DNA from 2 places in the Streptomyces sp. NPDC033180 genome. Region 2 is predicted to be linked to the other one. Evidence: riboswitches for the same ligand, from Rfam matches in the RefSeq annotation. Region 2 holds a riboswitch; the other holds the start of a gene.
What was found. Region 2 has a riboswitch for glycine ahead of gcvP (aminomethyl-transferring glycine dehydrogenase). Riboswitches for the same ligand answer to the same signal wherever they lie in the genome.
Positions count from the first base shown of each region.

Region 1: another riboswitch for glycine. It lies ahead of gcvT (glycine cleavage system aminomethyltransferase GcvT); the one in region 2 lies ahead of gcvP (aminomethyl-transferring glycine dehydrogenase).

Region 1 covers NZ_JBVIPU010000011.1:41,872-49,499, forward strand. Annotated here, with positions in the region: gene ACZ5WE_RS26440 (L-serine ammonia-lyase) at 1-210, opposite strand, end outside; gene glyA (serine hydroxymethyltransferase) at 402-1,664, opposite strand; gene gcvH (glycine cleavage system protein GcvH) at 1,688-2,065, opposite strand; gene gcvT (glycine cleavage system aminomethyltransferase GcvT) at 2,124-3,257, opposite strand; glycine riboswitch at 3,293-3,426, opposite strand; glycine riboswitch at 3,427-3,532, opposite strand; gene ACZ5WE_RS26460 (AAA family ATPase) at 3,687-4,361, shown strand; gene ACZ5WE_RS26465 (enhanced serine sensitivity protein SseB) at 4,464-5,291, shown strand; gene ACZ5WE_RS26470 (enhanced serine sensitivity protein SseB C-terminal domain-containing protein) at 5,431-6,204, shown strand; gene ACZ5WE_RS26475 (ABC transporter permease) at 6,581-7,585, shown strand.
Region 2 covers NZ_JBVIPU010000013.1:7,336-14,963, reverse strand. Annotated here, with positions in the region: gene ACZ5WE_RS28775 (hypothetical protein) at 1-357, shown strand, start outside; gene ACZ5WE_RS28770 (DUF5999 family protein) at 662-868, shown strand; gene gcvP (aminomethyl-transferring glycine dehydrogenase) at 959-3,844, opposite strand; glycine riboswitch at 4,042-4,139, opposite strand; gene ACZ5WE_RS28760 (PRC-barrel domain-containing protein) at 4,284-4,664, shown strand; gene ACZ5WE_RS28755 (DNA polymerase IV) at 4,674-6,089, opposite strand; gene ACZ5WE_RS28750 (MerR family transcriptional regulator) at 6,161-6,784, opposite strand; gene ACZ5WE_RS28745 (bifunctional nuclease family protein) at 6,956-7,429, opposite strand; gene ftsR (transcriptional regulator FtsR) at 7,483-7,628, opposite strand, start outside.

The sequences.
Region 1 (7,628 bases), on a different contig from region 2:
GCCGAGCAGAACCGCCTTCGGGGTGCCATGGCCGTGGCCCGTCGCGCCGAGCGAGCCGTAGAGCTCGGCCCGTATCGCGGTGGTGTGGGCCATCAGGCCCTCGTTCTTGAGGCGGCTCGCGAAGATGCGGGCGGCGCGCATGGGACCGACCGTGTGGGAGCTGGACGGGCCGATGCCGATCGAGAACAGGTCGAAGACCGAGAGGGCCACGAGAAACTCCAATGGTGGTTGGTAGACGCCGTTGTCTGCCGGGGTGGTGCAGAGAACTACGAAAAGCTGCGATTGGCTGTGCGGGTAATGCGCGAACGCGGGGCATGAGCCGGGGCACCGCACTCACTGTCTTCACTGTCCAGTGTGCGCGGTGCCCCGAAGTTTCGTACGAAGGAAAGCGTACGAAACCGCTACAGGTTGGGGTACAGCGGGTGCTTGGCCGCCAAGGCCGACACGCGGGCCTTGAGCGACTCCGTGTCGACGTCGCCCGGCTTCAGCGCCTCGGCGATGACGTCGGCGACCTCGCGGAAGTCGTCCTCCTGGAAGCCACGGGTCGCGAGCGCGGGCGTACCGATCCGCAGGCCCGATGTGACCATCGGGGGGCGCGGGTCGTTCGGGACCGCGTTGCGGTTGACCGTGATCCCGACCTCGTGGAGGCGGTCCTCGGCCTGCTGGCCGTCCAGCTCGGAGTTGCGCAGGTCCACCAGGACCAGGTGCACGTCCGTGCCGCCGGACAGCACGTCCACGCCGACGGCCTTCGCGTCGTCCTGCACCAGGCGCTCGGCCAGGATGCGGGCGCCGTCCAGGGTGCGCTGCTGGCGCTCCTTGAACTCCTCGCTCGCCGCGACCTTGAAGGAGACGGCCTTGGCGGCGATCACGTGCTCCAGGGGGCCGCCCTGGAAGCCGGGGAAGACCGCGGAGTTCAGCTTCTTCGCGAACTCCTTGCTGCGGGCCAGGATGACGCCGCCGCGCGGGCCGCCGAGCGTCTTGTGCGTGGTGGAGGTGACCACGTCGGCGAACGGCACCGGGTTCGGGTGCAGACCGGCCGCGACGAGCCCGGCGAAGTGCGCCATGTCGACCCACAGGTACGCGCCGACCTCGTCGGCGATCCGGCGGAACTCCGCGAAGTCCAGCTGACGCGGGTAGGCCGACCAGCCCGCGATGATGACCTTCGGGTTGTTCTCCTTGGCCAGGCGCTCGACCTCGGCCATGTCCACCAGGCCGGCCTCGTCGACGTGGTAGGCGACCACGTTGAACTGCTTGCCGGAGAAGTTCAGGCGCATGCCGTGCGTGAGGTGGCCGCCGTGCGCCAGGTCCAGGCCGAGGATCGTGTCGCCGGGCTTGGCGATCGCGAAGAGAGCGGCCTGGTTGGCGGAGGCGCCGGAGTGCGGCTGGACGTTGGCGTACTCGGCGCCGAACAGGTCCTTGATCCGGTCGATCGCGATCTGCTCGGTGACGTCCACGTGCTCGCAGCCGCCGTAGTAGCGGCGGCCGGGGTAGCCCTCGGCGTACTTGTTCGTGAGGACGGTGCCCTGGGCCTCCATGACGGCGACCGGAGCGAAGTTCTCCGAGGCGATCATTTCCAGGGTGGACTGCTGGCGGTGGAGCTCGGCGTCGACGGCGGCGGCGACGTCCGGGTCCAGCTCGTGGAGAGGGGTGTTGAGAAGCGACATCACACGATCCCTATCGGTATGGGTCAGCCGGCGGTGAAGGCGGTGTACTCATCGGCGGAGAGCAGGTCGTCCGGCTCATCCGTGATGCGCACCTTGAACAGCCAACCGCCCTCGAACGGGGCGGAGTTGACCAGCGACGGGTCCTCGACGACGTCCTGGTTGGCGGCGACGATCTCGCCGGTCACCGGGGCGTAGAGGTCGCTGACCGACTTGGTCGACTCCAGCTCGCCGCAGGACTCGCCCGCGGTCACCGTGTCACCGACCTCGGGGAGCTGGGCGAAGACGACGTCACCGAGCGCGTTGGCCGCGTGCTCCGTGATGCCGACGGTCGCCACACCGTCCTCGGTGGCCGAGAGCCACTCGTGCTCCTTGCTGTACCGCAGCTGCTGGGGGTTGCTCATGACCTGAATTCTCCTGTACGCGGGGGAGTGCTGGTGAACGACGCTGTTGTGCGGGGTATCACTTCTGGCGCTTGTAGAACGGCAGCGCCACGACCGCGTACGGCTCGTGCGTGCCCCGGATGTCCACGCCGACACCCTCGGTACCGGGGGTCGCGTGCGCCGCGTCGACGTACGCGATGGCGATCGGCTTGCCGAGCGTCGGGGACGGGGCGCCGGAGGTGACCTCGCCGATGACCTTGCCGTCGGCGACCACGGAGAAGCCCGCGCGCGGGACGCGGCGGCCCTCGGCGATCAGGCCGACCAGCCCCCGCGGGGGAGCGGCCTCGGCGCGCTCGGCGGCGGCCGCGAGCGCCGCGCGCCCCACGAAGGTGTCGGACTGCGAGGTCTTCTCGAACTTGACGACCCGGCCGAGGCCCGCGTCGAAGGGCGTCAGGTCCGCGGTCAGCTCGTGCCCGTACAGCGGCATGCCCGCCTCAAGGCGGAGCGTGTCGCGGCAGGAGAGCCCGGCGGGGACCAGGCCGACGGGCTCGCCCGCCTCCATCAGCGCGCCCCACAGCTTCTCGGCGTCGCCGGGGGCGACGAACAGCTCGAAGCCGTCCTCGCCGGTGTAGCCCGTGCGGGCGATCAGCGCGGGCACGCCCGCGACCGTGCCCGGCAGGCCCGCGTAGTACTTCAGACCGTCCAGGTCCGCGTCCGTGAGTGATGTGAGGATGCCGGGGGACTCGGGACCCTGGACGGCGAGCAGGGCGTACGCGTCGCGGTCGTCGCGTACCTCCGCGTCGAAGCCGTCGGCGCGGGCGGTGAGCGCGTCGAGCACGACCTGGGCGTTCGAGGCGTTGGCGACCACCATGTACTCGGGGGCCTCGGTCTCGCCGAGCCGGTAGACGATCAGGTCGTCCAGGATGCCGCCGTCCTCGGCACAGATCATCGTGTAGCGGGCGCGGCCGACACCGATGGAGCCGATGTTGCCGACCAGCGCGAAGTTCAGGAAGTCCACGGCCTCGGGGCCGGCCACGGTGATCTCGCCCATGTGGGAGAGGTCGAAGAGACCGGCCTTCGTGCGCACGGCGATGTGCTCGTCGCGCTCGCTGCCGTAGCGGAGCGGCATGTCCCAGCCCGCGAAGTCGGTCATGGTCGCGCCGAGCGCGCGATGCACGGCATCGAGTGCGGTCAGACGGGGGGCGGTACTCATTCGTGGAACTCCCAGGGCATGACGGGCGAGGTCGATCCTCCCCATCTGTCATCGAAACCTGAGAGGTTCACCACGACCCGCTCGTACGTCCCGTACTGCTCGTACAGGGGGAGGGTCATGACTTGCACCTTGGGTGGAGCCGCACAGGCGGCCCGCTTTTCAGATGTGCCTCGCCCGCGCGGTACGGGGCCTGAGAGATTCAAGGGAGGGACTTGCTCCTTCGGCGCCCCGGCGCGTCGTACGACGGCTGCCGGGAACTCTCCCGCGCGGATTCAAACGGCCTGTATGGAGTTTGCGCGCACATCATTGCACGCGCCTACGTCACAGGGCAGTGCCAGTCCAGTAATGCCCTTGTGCCGCATTACCTTCTCTTTACACTTGCCGGGGAAGCTGCGGTAAGCAGGTACGTGACCAGCTATGGGGAGGCCGATCACGGTGCGCAGGACGAGCGTCTACGCGACCAACACAGGGGTGGCCCTGCCCAAACAGGCAGCCGCCCCCTCCAGGGAGGGCTGCGGCGCCCTGCCGGCGGCCGTCGTCCGCGACCTGCGGCAGCGGACCGGTCACAGCCCGCACCGCCTCACGTTCGGCGAGGGCGATCTGATCGTCGTCTCCGGGCTGCCCGGCAGCGGCAAGTCCACGCTGATGCGCAGAGCCGTCGCGGGCCCGCGCATCGACTCGCAGGACACCCGCGACCGCTGGGCCCGGCGCATGCCGAGCCTGCTGCCGTACGCGGTGTACCGCCCCCTGGTCCGCCTCGCGCACTATGCGGGCCTGCGCAGAGCCCTGCGCTCCGGCGAGGGCGTCGTGGTGCACGACTGCGGTACCCAGGCCTGGGTGCGCCGCTGGCTGGCCCGCGAGGCCGCGCGGCGCGGCACGACCCTGCACCTGTTGCTGCTCGACGTGCCGCCGGACACCGCCATAGAGGGGCAGCTCTCGCGCGGTCGCGGCGTGTCGCGGTACGCCTTCGCGCGGCACCGCAGAACGGTCGGCCGACTCGTCGGCGCCGCCGAGCGGGGCGACCTGCCGCGCGGCTGCGGCTCGGCCGTGCTCCTCGACCGGACGGCGGCCGGGGTGCTGCGGGGCATCGGCTTCGGACGCTGAGCCGCCCGCCGTGAGCCGCCCGCCGTGAGCCGTCCGTCACGAGCCGTCCGCCACGTTAGGGTCGTGCCGCAGGCAGAGCGGGACAGAGCAGGGGTTGGACAGATGGACATTCCGGCGCAGGCACACGCCCATCCCTACGGAGGATGGCCGGGCAACGAACTCGAAGAGGTACTCGCGGCATCCCTGGGCACGCCCGACGCACCCCACACATCTGCGGGGGCCCGCATCGTCGAGGTGCTCGGCCGCAGCCACGTCTGGGTCCCGCTGCCGAACGGCGGCGCCCCGGACAGCGGCACCCTGGACCTGCCCACGCTGGAGATCGAAGGCCAGGCCTACGTCCCCGTCTTCAGCTCCGAGCAGCAGTTCCAGCACGCCACCGGCGGCCGGATGGGCTGCACCGTGGCGCCCGCCGTGGAGTTCGCGCGCGGCCTGCCCCCGCAGCTGGGCATCGCAGTCAACCCGGACGGCACGGTCGGCGTGCCCCTGCCGCCGCCCGCCGTCGCCGAGCTCTGCCGCTCCGGGCGCACCCCGCTGGACGGCCCCGCGAGCGGCGGCCGCGTACGCCTCTTCGAACCGGACTGGCAGGAGGACCCGGTGGACTTCCTGTCCGCCGCCGCCCACGAGTTCGAGGCCACCGGGGTCGTCCTGAGCGCCCGCCGCTGCCTGGCGAGCGTCGAGGGCGACGCGCCCGCGCTGTTCATCGGCGTCGAACTGACCTCCTGGGAGGGCGACGCGCGCGACCTGCCGATGGAGGCGGTGGGGCGGGCGCTCGGCCGGGCCCCGGTGGCCTGGCCGGTGAACCTGGTGCTGCTGGACGTCGCCCAGGATCCGGTCGGCGACTGGATGCGCGAGCGGGTGCGGCCCTTCTTCGGCCGGGCTCCCGGACACGGGCACGGACACGGGCACGGACACGGGCACGGACAGGTGTAAGGACATGTGCAGGTCCGTGTGTGAGGGTGCCGTACGTCAAGTCGGCGTCAGGATCGCCGCTTAAGCTGGTTTCATGACCCGGGTCCGCCGGGTCGGCGGGTCGTAGGGTCATCGGGTCATCGCGAAGGGGCGGTTAAGGGTGAGTGCGTCGGGCACGGCTGCGGCCGGGCAGGTCGAGCACATGCTGCGCCAGGTGACGCCGGGGCGCTATGACGCCTACGAGGCGCTCCTGCGGGCGCTCGCCGCCGACCAGGTGTGGATGCTGCTCTGGCACGGCCAGGCCGGATCCCCCGACGCCCAGTACGGGAACATGGAGGTCGAGGGCCTCGGGTACGCGCCCTGCGTGACCTCCGCCCAGGAGCTCTCCGCCAGTGGCTGGAACCGCTCGTACGAAGTGGTCAGCGGACTCGACATCTCCCGCACCCTCTACCCCGACCACTACGGCCTCTGGCTCAACCCCCACGCCCCCGGCGGTGGCGTCGGCATCCCCTGGCTCGACCTGCGGCGCATCGCGTCGGGCCTCGACCTGCTGCCCGCGGGACCGCTCCGGCTCACCGAGCCGGCCATCGAGATCCCCCAGTTCTACGCCCTGCTCACGCAGAACGCGCACCGCACCCCCGCCGTCCGCTCACTGCGCCGCGCCTGGGTGCAGCCCGCGCTCGGCGCCCCGTACCTGGCCATCGGCCTCGATGTGTACGACACCTCGCCGGCCTCGGTCGACGGGGTGCGCACGATGATGCAGCAGTCGATCGCCGCCGTCCCCGACGGCCTGCCCGTGTCGACCGTCGCGATGTCCGACGGATACGACCCGGTCGCCATGTGGCTGCGCGCCAACGCCCGCCCGTTCTACGACCGCGAGGCCCAGCCGGCCCCGGCTCCCGCGGGCGGGTACGGCTACCCCGCGCAGTACTGAAGCAGCGCTCAACCAGTACTCAGGCAGCGCCGCGGCCCCTTCCGGCGGGGCCCTGAACCGGCCACCGCGGCTCGTATACCTGCCCTGACCGTCACGATGTCCGTTCTGATGGCGGAGGGGGTCTATGGGCTCCCGTGGCACCTTGCGACCCAACTGCCCCGTGTTCGCCCCTCGTTCACGTGCGTCCGGATAACGGAACACCTCGATCAGCATCACGGTTGCGCATCCATTCCCCGACAAGTCTGGTAACAGATCGCGACCCCGATGAAGACTCCCGCACCAGGGGCGCTTCGCCCCTGTGTACGACGGACTGATCACGTCGCTACAGCGGCAAGTGCGGGCCGGTCACCACCGGTTGAGAGGGGTCCCTGCCACGATGACGGCACCATTGCATGACACACCTGCGGACGCGGACCCGACAGCGGACGTCGCTCCCGCAGCTGATGCAGGGGTGAAGAAGGTCGAGGGGCGGTCCCTCAAGCAGATCGCCTGGAACCGCCTGAAGCGGGACAAGGTCGCCCTGGCCGGCGGCATCACCGTGCTCGTCCTGGTCCTTGTCGCCGTCTTCGCGCCCCTGATCGTCTCCCTGCTGGGCCACCCGCCCAACGAGTTCCATCAGGACGAGCTGGAAGACCTCACGAACCTGCCCAAGGGCGCGTTCGGCGGCATGAGTTCGGACTTCCTCTTCGGGGTGGAGCCCAACAAGGGCCGCGACGTCTTCAGCCGGATCGTCTACGGCGCCCGGATCTCCCTGCTCGTGGCGTTCCTCGCCGCGGTGGTGGCCGTGGTGCTCGGCACCTTCTTCGGCATCATCGCCGGTTACTTCGGCGGCTGGGTCGACGCGACGATCAGCCGGGTCATGGACGTGCTGCTCGCCTTCCCGCAGCTGCTCTTCGTGATCTCCCTGGTCTCGGTCCTCCCCGACGACCTGCTCGGTCTGACCGGCAGCGGCGTCCGCATCGCCGTACTGATCCTGGTGATCGGCTTCTTCGGCTGGCCCTACGTCGGGCGCATCGTCCGGGGCCAGACCCTCAGCCTGCGCGAACGCGAGTACGTCGAAGCGGCCCGCAGCCTCGGTGGCGGTCAACGGCACATCCTCTTCCGTGAGTTGCTGCCGAACCTCGTCGCGCCGATCACCGTCTACGCGACGCTCATGATCCCCACCAACATCCTCACCGAAGCGGCGCTCAGCTTCCTCGGCGCGGGTGTACGCCCGCCGACCGCCTCCTGGGGCGGCATGCTCCGGGACGCGCTGGCGACGTACGAGCACGACCCGATGTTCATGGTCTTCCCCGGCCTGGCGATCTTCGTGACCGTGCTTGCCTTCAACCTCTTCGGTGACGGGCTGCGCGACGCCCTGGACCCCAAGGGAACTCGGTAAACAGCTCCACTGACTTGCCCCTGCCGCAGCGTCAGGTGGCTCT
Region 2 (7,628 bases):
CGAGCCGTCGCCGCCGCGGACACGATGCTGACGCCCGACGGGTGGACCTTCTCGCACTTCTTCGAAGGTCCGTACATTGCGTCCACCGAGCGCGCCCTTCGCCATGCCGAAGCGATGCCCATGCCGTACCAGCCACGATTGTTGTCCGTACCCGAGCTTTACATGCTGACACTCTGGCTGCACGGCGACTGCACCGCGGACGGTGCGGGCGGCCACCTCGCGCCCTCCGATGTCCTCGTGCCCCTGGCGCCCGCGCCACCCGGCATCGCGGCGCACCGCCCGCACCGCGCCGAGGAGCTCCTCAAGGTCCTCACGCATCGCATGACCCCGGCGCCGCTGCTCGGCTCGCCCGCCTGACCTCGCCGTACGTTCCCGTGCCCCGCCGCCGTCTCGGCCGCGGGGCTCGGCGCGTCGTGTGCCCATATGGACTAGCCCGGTATGACCACGCCGAACCACCCGAAGAGACAGTGCAGTTGGGCTGAACCGTCCGGGCGGGTGATACGTCATTAAGCAGTAAGGAGCGCTGCCGCTAAATCCCTGCGGATTGACGCCCGTAGGGCAACACTGGGACCGACCGACTAAACGGGGGGCGGCCATGAACACCGCATCGAGCCGCAAGGCAGACGTCACAGCCATCACATCGCAGCGAAAGAACCCTTCCATGTGCCAGCACCAACCACCGTGCCCGACAGCCGACTCCGCCGACCGGGAAGCCGCGCTCCTCATGGCGAGCCACCCGGAACAGGGCTGGAGCCTGCTGTGCAACGGCGTCCTCCTGTTCGAGGACACCGGTGAGCTGCTGCCGGACGGTCAGATCATCGCCCCGCATCGACCGCTGGGCACGGACAAGATCATGACCGCCGCCTGACGCGACGGCCGCACGGCACGGACAACAAAGGGGCCGACCCGGAGAGACACAACTCCGGACCGGCCCCCACGCATGTTCGGGACCCCGATATCAGTCCTCGTACGCATCCAGCGGCGGGCAGGAGCAGACCAGGTTCCGGTCGCCGTACGCCTGGTCGACACGGCGCACCGGCGGCCAGTACTTGTCCGCGGCCACCACGCCGGCCGGGAAGACGGCCTCCTCGCGGCTGTACGCGTGCTCCCACTCACCACCGAGCGCGGCGGCGGTGTGCGGGGCGTTGCGCAGCGGGTTGTCCTCGGCGGGCCAGTCACCGCCGACCTTCTCGATCTCCGCGCGAATGCTGATCATGGCCTCGCAGAACCGGTCGATCTCGACCAGGTCCTCGCTCTCGGTCGGCTCGATCATCAGCGTCCCCGCGACCGGGAACGACATGGTCGGCGCGTGGAAGCCGTAGTCGATGAGCCGCTTGGCGATGTCGTCGACGCTGACACCGGTCGCCTTGCTGAGCGGCCGCAGATCGATGATGCACTCGTGCGCGACGAGCCCGCCGGGGCCGGTGTAGAGCACCGGGTAGTGCGGCTCGAGGCGCTTGGCGATGTAGTTCGCAGAGAGCACCGCGACCTGTGTGGCTCGCTTGAGGCCCTCGCCGCCCATGAGCCGTACGTACGCCCAGGAGATCGGCAGGATTCCGGCCGAGCCCCACGGCGCGGCGGAGATCGGACCGACGCCCGTCTCGGGGCCCGCGGCGGGCTGCAGCGGGTGGTTGGGCAGGAACGGCGCGAGGTGCTCACGCACACCGACCGGGCCGACGCCGGGGCCACCGCCGCCGTGCGGGATGCAGAAGGTCTTGTGCAGGTTCAGGTGCGAGACGTCGCCACCGAACTTGCCGGGCTGGGCGAGGCCCACCAGGGCGTTGAGGTTCGCCCCGTCGACGTAGACCTGGCCGCCCGCCTCGTGCACCTGGGCGCAGATGTCGGCGACGTGCTCCTCGAACACACCGTGCGTCGACGGGTACGTGATCATCAGCACCGACAGCTCGTCGCGGTGCTTCTCGATCTTGGCGCGCAGGTCCTCGACGTCGATCTCGCCGTCGTCGCTGGTCTTCACGACGACGACCTTCATGCCGGCCATCACGGCGCTCGCGGCGTTGGTGCCGTGCGCGGAGGACGGGATGAGGCAGACGGTGCGCTGCTCGTCGCCGTTGGCGCGGTGGTAGCCGCGCACGGCGAGCAGTCCGGCCAGCTCGCCCTGCGAACCGGCGTTGGGCTGCAGCGAGACCTTGTCGTAACCGGTGACCTCGGCGAGCCGCTCCTCCAGCTCACGGATGAGCGTCAGATAGCCCTGCGCCTGCTGGGCGGGCGCGAAGGGGTGCAGCTGCCCGAACTCGGGCCAGGTGACCGGCTCCATCTCCGTGGTCGCGTTGAGCTTCATGGTGCAGGAGCCCAGCGGGATCATGCCCCGGTCGAGCGCGTAGTCGCGGTCGGCCAGCTTGCGCAGGTAGCGCAGCATCGCGGTCTCGGAGCGGTACTGGTGGAAGACGGGGTGTGTCAGGTACTCGTCGTCACGCAGCAGACCGGCCGGGAGCGAGTCCGCGGTCTCCGCGTCGAGCGCCTCGACGTCGCCCTCGACACCGAACGCGGTCCAGATCGCGGTCAGTTGCTTGCGCGTGGTGGTCTCGTCGCAGGCCAGCGAGACGTGGTCGGCGTCGATCTGGTGGATGTTGACGCCACCCTCGCGGGCGGCGGCCACGAGCTCGTCGGCCCTGCCGGGCACCCGCACGGTCAGGGTGTCGAAGTACGCGCCGTGCACGACCTCGACCCCGCCCGCGGTGAGTCCTGCGGCGAGCACGGTCGCGTAGCGGTGGGTACGCCGTGCGATGGCCTTGAGACCCTCGGGCCCGTGGTAGACCGCGTACATTCCGGCCATCACGGCGAGCAGCACCTGAGCGGTACAGATGTTGCTGGTGGCCTTCTCGCGGCGGATGTGCTGCTCGCGGGTCTGCAGCGCGAGCCGGTAGGCCTTGTTGCCGTCCGCGTCCACGGAGACACCGACGAGCCGCCCCGGCAGGCTGCGCGCGAACTTCTCGCGCACCGCCATGTAACCGGCGTGCGGGCCGCCGAAGCCCATCGGGACGCCGAAGCGCTGCGTGGTGCCGACGGCGATGTCGGCGCCGAGCTCACCCGGCGAGGTGAGCAGCGTCAGGGCCAGCAGGTCGGCGGCGACGGAGACGACGGCACCGAGCTCGTGCGCCTGCTCGATGAGGGGCTTTATGTCGCGTACGGCACCGGAGGCGCCGGGGTACTGGATCAGCACGCCGACGACACCGCGCTCGGCGACGTCGGCCGGGATGCCCTCGCTCAGATCGGCGACGACGACCTCGACACCGGTCGGCTCGGCGCGGGTCCGAATGACGGCGATCGTCTGCGGCAGCGCGTCCGCGTCGACGAGGAAGACACCGTTCTTGACCTTGCCCATACGCCGCGACAGGGCCATGGCCTCGGCGGCGGCCGTCCCCTCGTCGAGCAGCGAGGCACCGGAGGTGGGCAGCCCCGTCAGCTCGGCGACGACGGTCTGGAAGTTCAGCAGCGCCTCGAGACGCCCCTGGGAGATCTCGGGCTGGTACGGCGTGTAGGCGGTGTACCACGCCGGGTTCTCCATGACGTTCCGCAGAATCACGGGCGGCGTGAAGGTCCCGTAGTAACCGAGCCCGATCATGGAATCGAGAACCTGGTTACGGTCCGCGAGCGAGCGCAGCTCGGCGAGGACCTCGGCCTCGGTACGCGCCCCGGGCAGGTTCAGCGTCTCGGTGTTCTTGATCACATCCGGCACGGCGGCCGCGGTCAGCTCGTCGAGCGAGCCGTATCCGACCTGCGCGAGCATCTTGGCCCGTGCTTCCACGTCGGGACCGATGTGCCGCTGCTCGAAGGGAATGCCCTGTTCGAGCTGGGAGAGCGGGATGCGAGGGGTGGCGGTCATTGCGGAGGCCTCCTGGTCTGACGCGACCTGCGAGGGGCACCACGGCACGGGTACCCGGACGGCCTCCCCCTCTGTCATCTCAACCTGAGAGTTTCACCGGTCCATGCCCCGCGAGAGGCGTCGCACCGGCTTTCACCGTCGGTGAGGAAGGGGTCCGAACGTGCCCGCCCGACGCCCGCCCTACTTTCCAGAGTGACCTCGTCCGTGCGGTACGGGGGCCTGAGAGATTCCGGGGAGGAGTTGCTCCTTCGGCGCCTCCGGTGTCTTGACCGGAGAGCTCTCCCGCACGGGGTCAGCAGCCAAGCGCCAGCCTACCAGCGAGGACCACGGCCGATCCCTCGAGTGGCCGCCTGCCCCGAAGTGCTCTTTCGTAGTGATGACGAACGAACGAGGATGAGTTACGCCCCACTTCGACATGCCTCGACCAGTTGGAGGGCCCGTGCAGACCGATATCGATCCGCGCAACCTGATCGGCCGGAAGGCGTTCGACCGGAACGGGGCCAAGATCGGCACGATCGACGAGGTCTATCTCGACGACGCCACCGGCGCCCCGGAGTGGGCGGCCATACGCACGGGTCTGTTCAGCCGGGACACGTTCGTCCCCCTGGAGCCCAGCGAACTCACCAGCGACGGCACCCTGCGCATCCCGTTCGAACGCTCCCTGATCAAGGACGCCCCGGACTTCGGCGTCGGCCGCCACCTCTCCCCCGAACAGGAACTGCAGCTCTACCACCACTACGGCCTGGACATCACACCACCCGAGTCGTCTCCACCCCCGGACCAGGACTTCGGCAAGATCGCCGGCAAGGGAGAATCCTGACGGCCGGCATCACCGCCGCTCCCGCTCCTCAGGAGACGCCACCAGGGGCAGCGGCTCCGCGGGTTCCAGGGCCGGATCATCCGTACGGAAGGTCCGCACCCGCCCCGGCGCCGACGACTCCGGCGTCTCGAAGCGCACCGTGACCCGCCCCAGGCCACTGCCCTGCACCCATCCGTGCCCGTACTCGGCATGCCGCACATCGTGCCCGGCGGCCCACCGCCGCTCGGCCGGCACGACCGGCTCCTCCACCGTCTCGCCCACGGGCTTCTCTGCGAGATCCTCGGCCCGCTCCGCCTCGGCCTCACGCTGCGTCTCCTGGACCTGCTCGGCCTCGGCCTCGGCCTGAGCCTGGGCTTGGGCCTGGGCGAAGAGGTCCTCCTGCGTGTAGTCCGCGAGCCCCGTGACCCCCACCCCGAGGAGCCGCACGCCTCCGGTGGTGTCCACGGACTCCAGGAGCCGCGCGGCGGCCTCCCGCACCACCCCGGGGTCGTCCGTCGGCCCACGCAGCGTCTCGGAGCGCGTCAGCGTCGAGAAATCGAACCGCCGCACCTTGATGACGATGGTCCGCCCCGAGTGCCCCGCGGCCCGCAGCCGCTCCACACACCGGTCGGCGAGCCGCGCGACCTCGCCCCTGACCCGTACCCGGTCATGGATGTCCACGTCATACGTGTCCTCGACGCTGACCGACTTGGATTCCCGCTCCGCCACCACGGGCCGCTCGTCCCGTGCGAGCGCCATCGCGTACAGCGCGCTCCCGTGCGACTTCCCGAGGAGCCGTACGAGCTCGTCCTCGCCGGCCTCCGCGATCTCCCCCACGGTCGTGATCCCGCCCCGCCGCAGATGGTCGCCGGTGGCCGGGCCCACACCGGGCAGGGTCCGGACCGGCATCGGCGCCAGGAGCTCCCGCTCGGTCCCGGGCACTATCAGCCGCAGGCCGTCCGGCTTGGCCTCCTCCGAGGCGATCTTCGCCAGCATCTTGGACGCGGCGAGCCCGACCGACCCCGCGAGCCCCGTCACCGCCTTGATGTCCGCGCGCAGCCGCTCGCCCACCACCAGCGCGGACGCCTGGTCGTCGGCCACCCCTCCCGCCTCCAGATCGACGAAGGCCTCATCCAGGCTGAGCGGCTCCACCAGCGGCGACAGCTCCCGCAGCAGCGTCATCACCTGGTCGCTGATCTCGCGATAGAGGCCGAAGCGCGGCACCAGATAGGCGGCGTTGGGAGCCAGCCGCCGCGCCTGCCCCATGGGCATCGCCGAGTGCACCCCGAACTTCCGCGCTTCGTACGAGGCCGTGGCCACCACGCCTCGCGGCCCGAGCCCGCCCACGACCACGGCTTTCCCGCGCAGACTCGGCTTCGCGGCCTGCTCGGCAGACGCGTAGAAGGCATCCATGTCGAGATGCAGAATCGTGGGCGCGGTTCTCACACCTCTGATGCTGCCCTACGCCACTGACAACGCCCCCGCACCCAAGGCGGCCGGCGACGGTCGTGGCCGCCTCACACGGCCCTGTTGCGCCGCCTGGCCAGCTCGTCGGCGGGGTTCTGCCGCACCAGCGTCTCGCCGGTGTCGATCCGCTCCCCGTGCAGCTGCGAAAGCGCGGCTTGCACGTCCCGCCACACGACACCCACCGCGATCCCGAAGACCCCCTGGCCACCCTGGAGCAGTTCGTGGACCTCGTCGGGCGACGTGCACTCGTAGACCGTCGCGCCGTCGCTCATGAGCGTCATCCGCTCCAGGTCCTGAAAACCGCGGTCCCGCAGGTGCTGGACCGTGGTCCGGATGTTCTGCAGGGACACGCCGGTGTCGAGGAACCGCTTCACGATCTTGAGAACGACGACGTCCCGGAAACTGTAGAGCCGCTGGGTCCCCGATCCACCCGCGGACCGCACACTGGGCTCCACCAGACCCGTACGGGCCCAGTAGTCGAGTTGTCGATACGTGATGCCGGCGGCCGCGCACGCGGTCGGCCCCCGGTAACCGATCTGTTCCTGTTCGGACTGTCCGGACGTGGCGTCCCCGCTCCCCTGAACCGCCATCGGCCTCTTCGGAGAGTGACCGGCCGCGCTGCTCTGAAGCGGATACGGCCCGCCCATCGCCGTACCGTCGCCGCTGCTTCTCACGCCGACCTCCGTCCTTGACCTGCCTTCACGACGGTAGGCAGTCGCCAGGGGCTCGTCAACGATCGCCACACTCGGCACGCCGAGTGATAATCACCCTAAGAGTGGTTTGCTGTGCCGCACCGCCGGGAAAGGCTAGCCGAATGGTCCGCCGATCCCTCGGGAACTGACGGCCTACTGGCTGTTGGTGCCGAAGTCCTCGGGCGAGATCTGGTCGAGGAACTCGCGGAACTTCTCCACCTCGTCCTCCTGCTCGTCCGGAATGGCGATGCCCGCGTCGTCGAGGACACCGTCGCTGCCGTAGATCGGCGTTCCGGTGCGCAGCGCGAGCGCTATGGCGTCGGAAGGCCGGGCGCTCACCTCGACTCCACTGGCGAAGACCAGTTCCGCGTAGAAGACCCCTTCTCGGAGGTCCGTGATGCGCACTTCGGTGAGCTCCTGACCCACCGCCTCCAGCACGTCCTTGAACAGGTCGTGGGTCAGCGGCCGTGCGGGCGCCATCCCCTGCTGTGCGAAGGCGATCGCGGTCGCCTCCCCTGGTCCGATCCAGATGGGGAGGTAGCGATCGCCTCCCACTTCACGCAGGAGCACGATCGGTTGGTTGGAGGGCATTTCCACCCGGACACCTACGACGTCGAGCTCGTTCACACAGCAACCCTAGGACGTGCCCGGCCGGTTTGGGTAGTCGGGCACCCTCCGAGTCAGGGCAACCGCACCCCGAGCGCGGTCTGCACCAGTGCAGAATGCAGCTTCCCGGTCAGCCCGGCGAGTTCCTTCGTACGGGCTTCCGCATGGGCTCTGGTCTGCGGATTGCGGTGCCGGCGCAGCGGAGCCACGACCTGGTCGA